Regions from separate parts of the Methylobacterium sp. AC832 genome, predicted to be linked through region 3. Evidence: predicted binding sites of a transcription regulator. Region 3 holds the regulator's gene; each other region holds the start of a gene.
The links. The regulator PhoB, encoded in region 3, activates phosphate uptake and scavenging genes when phosphate is short. The targets are predictions, from matches to a motif close to TGTCATNNANCTGTCAT.
Positions count from the first base shown of each region.

Region 1: the regulator PhoB is predicted to act here: its motif matches at 1,224-1,240, upstream of AC0IXR_RS16530 (acid phosphatase).
Region 2: the regulator PhoB is predicted to act here: its motif matches at 1,890-1,906, upstream of AC0IXR_RS06495 (UDP-2,3-diacylglucosamine diphosphatase).

Region 1 covers NZ_CEEDMV010000004.1:401,217-404,472, forward strand. The annotation lists gene AC0IXR_RS16525 (TerC family protein) at 1-79, shown strand, start outside; gene AC0IXR_RS16530 (acid phosphatase) at 269-1,159, opposite strand; gene AC0IXR_RS16535 (alpha/beta fold hydrolase) at 1,305-2,186, opposite strand; gene dapD (2,3,4,5-tetrahydropyridine-2,6-dicarboxylate N-succinyltransferase) at 2,360-3,202, opposite strand.
Region 2 covers NZ_CEEDMV010000001.1:1,395,451-1,398,706, reverse strand. The annotation lists gene AC0IXR_RS06510 (D-2-hydroxyacid dehydrogenase) at 1-13, opposite strand, end outside; gene AC0IXR_RS06505 (aminotransferase class V-fold PLP-dependent enzyme) at 122-1,330, opposite strand; gene AC0IXR_RS06500 (hypothetical protein) at 1,440-1,613, opposite strand; gene AC0IXR_RS06495 (UDP-2,3-diacylglucosamine diphosphatase) at 1,953-2,780, shown strand; gene AC0IXR_RS06490 (glycosyltransferase family 4 protein) at 2,777-3,256, shown strand, end outside.
Region 3 covers NZ_CEEDMV010000009.1:119,120-122,375, forward strand. The annotation lists gene AC0IXR_RS22410 (MFS transporter) at 1-370, opposite strand, end outside; gene AC0IXR_RS22415 (winged helix-turn-helix transcriptional regulator) at 476-928, shown strand; gene phoB (phosphate regulon transcriptional regulator PhoB) at 1,502-2,203, opposite strand; gene phoU (phosphate signaling complex protein PhoU) at 2,292-3,017, opposite strand; gene pstB (phosphate ABC transporter ATP-binding protein PstB) at 3,104-3,256, opposite strand, start outside.

The sequences.
Region 1 (3,256 bases), on a different contig from region 3:
CATGGCCTTCTCGGCCGGCGTCGAGGGGCTCAATCTCCTCGCCCGGCGCCGGAAGCGCGGCAAGACCAGCGCGGGGTAGAGGCAAAGCCCCTCCCCTTCCGTTTCACGGGAAAACGAAGAAAGGCCCGACCGGGATAACGGTCGGGCCTTTCTTCGTTCGATCATCGATCGGTCTTGGCGGATGGGCTGAAACTTCCTCGCTTGCCTACGCAGCCGGCTGACGGTCAGCGGCCAACGTCGCAGGTCGCTGACGCGTCTTCGTGACCGCCTACAGGATCGGCTCGCGTAGGGCCGAGGTCTCGCGGGCACAGATTGCCGCGTCCGGTGGCAAGCCTTCTTGCGAGAGGTTCTTGCCGATCTCCACCCGTGCCTTTTCGAGATCGGCCCGGAAGCCCGCATCGCCCTGGAGCGCGCTGATGACGACGCTGGCCGTGGTGCGTCCGGCCTCCACGTCGCTGGCCCAATGCACGCCGCAAACGATGCGGTTCTCACCGTAAGCCTTGCCGCGCAGGAAGAACTGTGTGGCCTTCTCCGGAACCAGGGCCGCGAGGATGGATGCGTAGGCCCAGCCTTGAGTCGCGTGACTCGAGGGGAAGCTGAACGCGTCTCCGAGTTCGCGGGTCCGCGCCACGCAGATCTCCGCGTCGTTGCCGACGAAGGGACGCAGGCGACGGTAATGTTCCTTGAGTGGGCGGGTGGCCCGGCTGATATCGAGGCGAGTGCGTTCGAGCAGCATCATCAGGGCCGGCGAGCGGGACTGATCGATCTTGCGCCCGAGTACGCAGGCGAAATCATCGAGGATGGCCGAGGGGCCGTCCGCCACATCCGCCGTGGCGAGTTCCCAGCGCGCGCTACCCTTCAGGGCGCGGGTCGCCGAGAAGATGGTCTTATCCGCCGTTTCGGCAGCCGATTGACCCCGCGGGGGCGGAGGCAGGATCGCGACTGTATCGGGTGCTGTGGCGTCGGACAGATAGGGCGTGCGTGCCGGCATCCCCGGCGTCAACGGTGTCGCTGCGACGGCCGGTGCCGAACGAGGCTTTCCGCTCGTGGCTTTGGTGTCGGCGGGGTTCGGCGTGGGCGCCTGCGCCATGACGGGAGCCGCCATGAAGGCGCAGGACGTGAAGGCAAGCGACGCGAGAGCGGGAAGCAGAGGAGACATGGCAGCGGCTCAGGGTGAAATGCGTCGGGAATGGCAAGCGATAGGAGAGCCATAGGGTTCCTGAACGACACTCGTATGGCACTCGAAACGCATGACATTTCGCCATTCCGTAACGAATGTGTCCCTCAACGGCCGCGGGATCCCCCTAACGGATGCCCGCGCGGATCGCGGCGGCGACCTCCCACGGATATTCCTCGTGCGGGCTGAGGGCCCCCGGAACCGAAGCCTTGGCCACATGGCCGGCGGCGATGAGGGCGTCCATCTCGGCGCCGGACCGGCGCGGGGCGCGTTCGGGACGCAGGACCAGGATCGGCGGAAGCCCTTCGGCTTCGAACAGGGCCAGGAAGTCCTTGCGAGCCTTGAACGGGTCGAGCCCTCCGGTGACGAAGGCCGCCGTGCCGAAACGGCCACCCGGCTGGAGCGTCACGGCATGTTTGTCGGCGATGATGCCCGGTGTGACGTGGTCCGGATCGGCATAGACATGCGCGCGCATCATCCGGCCGATCACCGGGGGACTGATATTGATGCGGTAGAGCGCCTCGCCGAGAAGCGGAAGCTCGATGGCCTTGCGGATCCCCGAGAGCCAGCCACGGCGCGCGTCGCCGAGCGCGGTGGGCAGCGGTCCACGCCATGTGGGAGCGACGAGAGCGAGCTGGTCGAACTGGCCTGGATGCCGTTGGGCGGCTGCCACGAGATAAGGGGCCGCATGACCCGCCGCGATGCCGATGGCGTAGGGGCCCGGCACGGCTGCGATCAGCGAATCCATGAAGGCATGGAAAGTCTCCGGCTCCATGGCGATGCGGGATCGCGGATGGTTGCCGAAGCCGGGCCAGTCGGGAATGAGGCAACGGTAGTCGTGGCCCAGGATCTTGGCCAGGGGCCGCATCTCCGCCCGTGCTGAGATCGACGACAGGGCGGGCAGGAGCAGAGCGGCCGGGCCGCTCCCGACGATGTCGCACGGCGTAGGGACCTTGCGCTCCAGCACGTAGAGCTGAAAGCCACGGGTGGAGTGGGCAGGCTCGATCATCGTTGGCAACGCCTCATCCGGGACGGTCTGCATCGGATTGGAGATCTAACGCGCCGGTCGCTGCCGCATAGGCCGGCTCGGTGTCGCGCCAGGGCCGAGGACGAGCGTCCGCCTCCCCTCTTTCCTCGACGGGAAAGAGGGGAGTGCCGATCCGCGTCGAATGCGTACGGGTCTCAGGTCCGGAGCAGCTCGTTGATGGCGGTCTTGGAGCGGGTGCCGGCATCGACGCGCTTGACGATGACGGCGCAGTAGAGGCCGGGGCCGGGCGTGCCGTCGGGCAGGTCCTTGCCGGGCGTCGTGCCCGAGACCACCACCGAATAGGGCGGCACGCGGCCATACATGACCTCGCCCGTGGACCGGTCGATGATCTTCGTCGACGCGCCGATATAGACGCCCATGGAGAGCACGCTGCCCTCACCGACGATCACGCCCTCGGCCACCTCGGCGCGGGCGCCGATGAAGCAATTGTCTTCGATGATGACCGGGTTGGCCTGGAGCGGCTCGAGTACGCCTGCGATGCCGGCGCCGCCGGAGATGTGGCAGTTCTTCCCCACCTGCGCGCAGGAGCCGATCGTCACCCAGGTGTCGACCATCGTGCCCTCACCCACATGGGCGCCGAGATTGATGAAGGAGGGCATCAGCACCGCGCCCGGCGCGATGTAGGAGCCACGGCGCACGAAGCAGCCCGGCACGGCCCGGAAACCGGCCTCACGAAAATGCTTCTTCTTCCAGCCCTCGAACTTCGATGGCACCTTGTCCCACCAATTGGCGCCATCGGGTCCGCCATGGATGATCTCCATGTCGTTGAGGCGGAAGGACAGCAGCACCGCCTTCTTGAGCCACTGGTTGACCTGCCATTCCTCGCCGACCTTTTCGGCCACGCGGGCCTTGCCGGTATCGAGAAGATCGAGAGCCTCGTCCACGGCGTCGCGCACGGCGCCCTTGGTCGAGACGTCGATGCCGGCACGCTCCTCCCAAGCAGTCTCGATGGTGGTGGAGAGATCGGCGTGGGACATGGTGGCGTTCCGGTCGGTTAGGGGGAAGGGCCGTGCTTACAAAAGGCGGCCCGG
Region 2 (3,256 bases), on a different contig from region 3:
TTTTGTGCGCCATTGGAACCCTCAAGCGACGTTCCGCGCCAAGCGCGACGTTACGCGATACACACTTCTATAGACGATGCCCCGAGGCCGGCGAGAGGCCGGCCCCGGGAAATCACGGTGATCAGGACTTCGCGAGCGGGTTTTCGCGCAGGTAGCTGGAGGCAGCGGCGACGCCGGAGCCCGGCTGCACCTTCACGCCGTTGTCGAGCATGGCCATTTCCGCGCCCGCGATGGCGCCGAGGAGCGAGAGCTCGTTCAGGTCACCCACGTGGCCGATACGGAACACCTTGCCGGCCACCTGGCTCAGACCAGCGCCGAGGGCGAGGTTGTAGCGCACGAAGGCGTGCTTGATGATCGCGGCGGCATCGACGCCTTCGGGAACGAGGATCGCGGTCACCGTGTCGGAGTTCCACTTGGCTTCCTTGGCGCAGGTCTTGAGACCCCAGGCCGCCACGGCCTGACGGGTCGCCTCGGCGAGCACGGCATGGCGGTGGTAGACGTTCTCGAGACCTTCTTCCCGCAGGCAGGCGAGTGCCTCGCGCAGGCCGTAGAGAAGCGGCAAAGCGGGGGTGTAGGGGAAGTAGCCGGCGCCGTTCTGCTTCTGGTGGTCGGCCCAGTCGAAGTAGACATGCGCGAGGCGATCGTTCGGACCCGACGACGACTCGGCAGCCTTCAAAGCCTTCTGGCTGACGCAGATCACGCCGAGGCCGGCGGGGAGCATCAGGCCCTTCTGCGAGCCCGCGATGGCGCAATCGACCTTCCACTCGTCGGCGTAGAACGGCAGCGAGCCGATCGAGGACACGCCATCGACGAAGAGAAGTGCCGGGTGGCCGGCCGCGTCGATCGCCTTACGCACGGCACCGATGTCGCTGGTGACGCCGGTGGCGGTCTCGTTATGGACCGTCATGACGGCCTTGATCTCGTGGTTCGTGTCGGCGCGCAGCGCCTCCTCGATCCGCTGCGGGTTCGCACCCGTGCCCCACTCTTCTTCCTGAACGATCACGTTCAGGCCGAGGCGCTGGGCCATGTCGATCCAGAGGTGGCTGAACTGGCCGAAGCGCGAGGTCAGAACCTTGTCGCCACGGTGCAGCGTGTTCGTCAGCGCGGATTCCCAGATGCCGGTGCCGGACGCGGGGAACAGGAAGATGGTGCCTTCGGTGGAGCCGAAGACCGCCTTGGTCTCTTCGAACAGGGGCTTGGTCAGCGTCGGGAAATCGACCGAACGGTGATCTTCCGAGGGGACGATCATCGCCCGCTGAACGCGGTCAGGAATGTTCGTCGGGCCCGGAACGAACAGATGATTCCGACCCGGTCGTCTCGTTGCCGCCATGTTGTGTCTCCGGTTCTTCTTTGGTTCGCGTGCACGCAGCGCACGACGCTGGGTTCGAATACGGTGGTCTAAGGTCGCGATCCGGCTTGGGTCGACGCCAGTGCGGTTCCTAAGCTTTGGATGAGGATACGACAACGTTGCCGAACGCCCGGCTCACGTTTTTCCGGCCGGATGCGATGGCATGGTCCGCGTCAATCGACGGGTGGCGTGAGGCCAGCCCCGAGGCATCTTCGATGCCCGCGAGATCCGGAATGCTCGACGCAACCGCCTTCGACTGAATCAAGCCTCTCTCCGTTGGCCGGGGCGCGCGGTGTTCGCACACTCCCATGGCCGTGGACGTCGTTTCTCACCTCGTCGGCGACCTTGATTTTGCCTCGTGCGGGCTCCGGACACACGCTTTCCAGCGCGATCCGGTGGGTCACCTTGGACCTGACTATGCCGAGGTTCGCGGTCGAAGGAAAATGCAAAAAACTTCGTCGCCACTCAAAAAATTTGTGGAGCAACGCAGCATCTCTGCGCCTTGCTTGAAAGGGGTCCGCTGCGAAGCGAGCAGAGGTCGCGTCATCAAACTGATACGGGAATCCGGTTTGGCTCAACGCACCGAAGCCATTCGGAGTGGGTCGTGGGCGAAGATACAGAGAAGACGATCCGCGTGAGGACGCTCTTCCTGTCCGATATGCATCTGGGCACGAAGGGCTGTCAGGCAGGGTTACTGCTGGAATTCCTGCGGGATTACGACGCCGATGAGATCTACCTCGTCGGCGATATCGTCGACGGCTGGCAGCTCAAATCGGGCTGGTTCTGGCCGCAGAGCCACAACGACGTGGTGCAGAAGCTGTTGCGCAAAGTGCGCAAGGGCTCGACGTTGATCTACATCCCCGGCAACCACGACGAATTCCTGAGAGATTATCTCGGCATGACGTTCGGTGGGATCGAGGTGGTGGACGACCGGATCCACGTTGCGGCAGACGGCAAGCGCTACCTCGTCATCCACGGCGACCAGTTCGACATGGTCGTTCGGCATGCCAAATGGATCGCCTTCCTGGGCGACGGAGCCTACACGTTCGCGCTCTTCATCAACACGCATCTGAACACGATCCGGCGCCGCCTCGGCCTCGCCTACTGGTCACTCTCGGCCTGGGCGAAGCTGAAGGTGAAGAACGCCGTCAATTTCATCGGAAAGTTCGAGGAGCTTTTGAGCGCGGAGGCGAAGCGCGTGGGCGCCGACGGCGTCATCTGCGGACATATCCACCATGCCGCTCACCGCCAGATCGCCGGGCTGACCTATCTGAACACCGGGGATTGGGTGGAATCCTGCACCGCCATCGTCGAGCATTACGATGGCACCATGGAGGTGCTGCATTACCCGAGCGTGCTGCGGGCACGCGCTGCCGCCGAAGAGGCGGAACGAGGCGCGGTCCTCTCGAATCCGGCAAGGGCGGTCGCGTGAGGCTGCTGATCGCCACCGATGCTTGGCACCCGCAGGTCAACGGGGTGGTCCGTTCGCTCGAGAACATGGCCAGCGCCGGCCGCGAGCTCGGGTTCGAGACGGTGTTCCTGACCCATCAGGATTTCGCTTCGGTGCCGCTTCCGGGATATCCCGAGATACGGCTTTCCTATGCCACGAAGGGCAAGGTCGCACGCCTCTGGGCCGATCTTGCGCCGACCCATGTTCATGTGGCGACCGAGGGGACCGTCGGCTACGCGACACGCCGCTATTGCCTCTCGCATGGCCGCCCGTTCACCACGAGCTACCACACGCGCTTTCCCGAATATCTCGCCGCCCGCGCGCCCGTTCCGGAGAGTTGGAGCTACGCCTGGCTGCGGCGTTTCCACGGCGCAGCGAGCGGTACGATGGTATCGACCCCATCCCTCGAGCGTGACCTCGCCTCCCGTGGGTTCGGTAACCTGATGCGCTGGACGCGG
Region 3 (3,256 bases):
CGACGGCGAGCAACCCAACCGCCGCCATGCCGGCGAACAGGATCGCTCCGGACTTGGCCGTGGCCACCGCCACCAGCGCGAGCACCGACAGAAGCCCCTGGCCGAGGATGAGGCGACGGCGGTCGATGAGATCGCCGAGCGGCACGATGAAGATCAAGCCCAGCCCATAGCCGACCTGGGTCAGGGTCACCACGAGCCCGATCGCGGCAGGCGAGATGCCGAACTCCCACGCCATCGCATCGAGCAGGGGCTGGGCGTAGTAGATGTTGGCGACGCTCAAGCCGGCGGCGACAGCGAAAATCAGGATCGTCGTCCTGGGTAAGGCCCCCTCCGGCTCGGTGGAGGTTCGCTCATCTTTTCCGTGCGGCATGGCGGTCCTGTCGATGACATCCAATCTGGTTTTATTTTGAGACCACTTGTGACCGGCCCATTCCAGTTCTAAATTGAGACTAGTTTGGAACGGGAGCGTACCTTCGTGGCAAAGCGCGTCAGCCTCTGGAACGCCGGGTGCCCGGTTGCGCGCGCGCTCGATGTCATTGGCGACTGGTGGTCGCTCCTCATCATCCGCGATGCTTTCGACGGTGTGCGGCGCTTCAGTGAGTTCCAGACTGGTCTCGGCATCGCTAAGGGTATGTTGGCGACCCGCCTTCGCGACCTGACCGAACGGGGAATTCTGGAGACGGCGCCCGCCTCGGACGGGACCGCCTACCGGGGATACGTCCTGACGGAGAAGGGGCGCGGCCTGTTCCTCGTCATCGTCGCGCTTCGACAATGGGGGGAGGCTCATCTTTATGAGCCGACCGATCGCCGGTCTCGCTTGGTCGATCGTGAAGTCGGGGCTCCGGTCGCTCAACTCACCTTGCGATCCGCCGATGACCGCCGTCTCGGTTGGTATGACACGCGGGTGCTGAAGCCCGACGTCACCTGACAAGGTGACGTCGCGACGTCGAAAGCGGATAATCCGCATAGTGGAGCGGTCGTTTCCGCCCATGATCAATGTCCGCTCTCAGCGGATGGCGGCGGCCGCAGGATCCGTCGACGTCGGGTCGAAAGCGGACCCGGCAGCGGGCACCGAACGTCGGATTTCCGCCCCTAGAGCGCTCACCGCCGAAGTGGATGCCGGTTCGGCGAAAAAGAGCGCGGCAAAACAAAGGCCTAGAGCTGCACCCGACCCAACGTGGTCGGGTGCAGCTCTAGGTCTGACGGATTCAGACATCTGCCCGACGGCTGTTCCCTCTATCCAGGAAGATTCGACAGGCGCGACCGCCACCCGTCCCCTGGAAAAAGAGGGGGACTCATGCTGCCCGCCAGATGGGTGAATGCCTGAGCCCCCCTGGGGCGAGCACATGCCGGAACGGACAGACGTCCGAGATCGAACGCGCTATCTCGTGGCGGCCGGAATGGCATCGGTTCGCGAGTATCGCCCGGAGGCAAGGCGCCCCGCCATCGTCACGATGGGGACGCTCGTTCCGGACGGAGCGGCGCAAAGCCGGCCGTGGCCTCACTCGTCCGTGGAGAACATCTCGTCGAAGGAATAGCCGGAGCCCCGCACGGTGCGGATCGGGTCGCTCTGGCGCGGGCGGTTGATCGCCTTGCGCAGGCGGCCCACATGGACGTCCACCGTGCGCTCGTCGATATAGACGTCGTGGCCCCAGACCCCGTCGAGCAGCTGCTCGCGCGAGAACACGCGGCCGGGGCTCTGCATCAGGAATTCGAGGAGCTTGAACTCGGTGGGCCCGAGATGGATCTCGCGGCCCTGCCGCCGGATGCGGTGGCTGACCCGGTCGAGTTCGATATTGCCGGCCACCAGCAGGTCCGACACGTGGGTCGGCTTGGCCCGCCGCAGGAGCGCACGCACCCGCGCGAGGAGCTCGGGCACCGAGAACGGCTTGACGATGTAATCGTCGGCGCCGGTTCCGAGGCCGCGGATGCGGTCGCCCTCCTCGCCTCGCGCCGTCAGCATGATCACCGGCAGCCGCTCGGTCTCCCGCCGTGCGCGGATGCGGCGGCACAGCTCGATGCCGGACAGGCCGGGCATCATCCAATCGAGCAGGACGAGATCGGGAACCTGCTCCTGAAGGCGCAGATCGGCCTCGTCGCCCCGCGCGGCGGAATCGACGACGAAGCCCTCCGCTTCCAGGTTGTAGCGGAGGAGGAGAGTGAGGGCCTCCTCGTCCTCGACGATCAGGATGCGCGTGTTCATGCGGATGTTTTCAGGGTGATGGCGACCGTCCCGGATGGATGCGACGGCCGCGCCGAGCGTGTGCTGGAGCGGCCGGCAGGGGCAGCGATCAGGCGCTGGCGGGCATCGACACGGTGGCGTAGTTCGACGCGTCGTTCTTCGGGCGGTCCCGCTCGGCGAGCTCGTTCGTGCCGGTGACGAGATAATGGATCGTCTCGGCGATGTTGGTGGTGTGATCGCCGATCCGCTCGATGTTCTTGGCGCAGAACAGGAGATGCGTGCAGAACGAGATGTTGCGCGGATCTTCCATCATGTAGGTCAGCAGCTCGCGGAAGAGCGAGTTGTAGAGGGCGTCGATGGAATCGTCGCGCTCCCAGACGTCGAGGGCGGCCTTCACGTCTTGGCTGCCATAGGCGTCGAGGACGTCCTTCAGCTGCTCCTGCACCAGATCGCCCATATGCTGGACGCCGATGACGATCTTCTGCGGCTGGATCTGATCGGCGATGGCGACCACGCGCTTGGCGACGTTCTTGGACAGGTCGCCGATCCGCTCGAGATCGTTCGAGACGCGGATCGCCGATACCGTCTCGCGCAGGTCGATGGACAGCGGCTGGCGCTTGGCGATGAGCAGGATCGCCCTCTCCTCGACCTCGTGCTGGATCGCGTCGAGACGCTTGTCGGCGGCGATGACAGCGTGGGCCAGGGGCACGTCCCGGCGCACCAGGGCATTGCCGGAATCGGTCATCATCTTCTCGGCGATCCCGCCCATCTCGGAAATCGAGCGGCGCAGGTTTTCCAGTTCCGTGTCGTAGGAACTGACGATGTGGTTGGGCATGCTCGCACTCCTCGACCGAGGCCGCCCCTGGCAGCCTGCATCGCGTAGGATCGGGACCGGTGCCGCGGAACGCGGCCCCGGCGGGCTCAGCCGAAGCGGCCGGTGATGTAGTCCTGGGTCTGACGCTTCTCGGGGTTCATGAAGATCCGTGTCGTCGGGCCGAACTCGACCAGTTCGCCAAGATACATGAACGCCGTGAACTGCGAGATGCGCGCGGCCTGCTGCATGTTGTGGGTCAC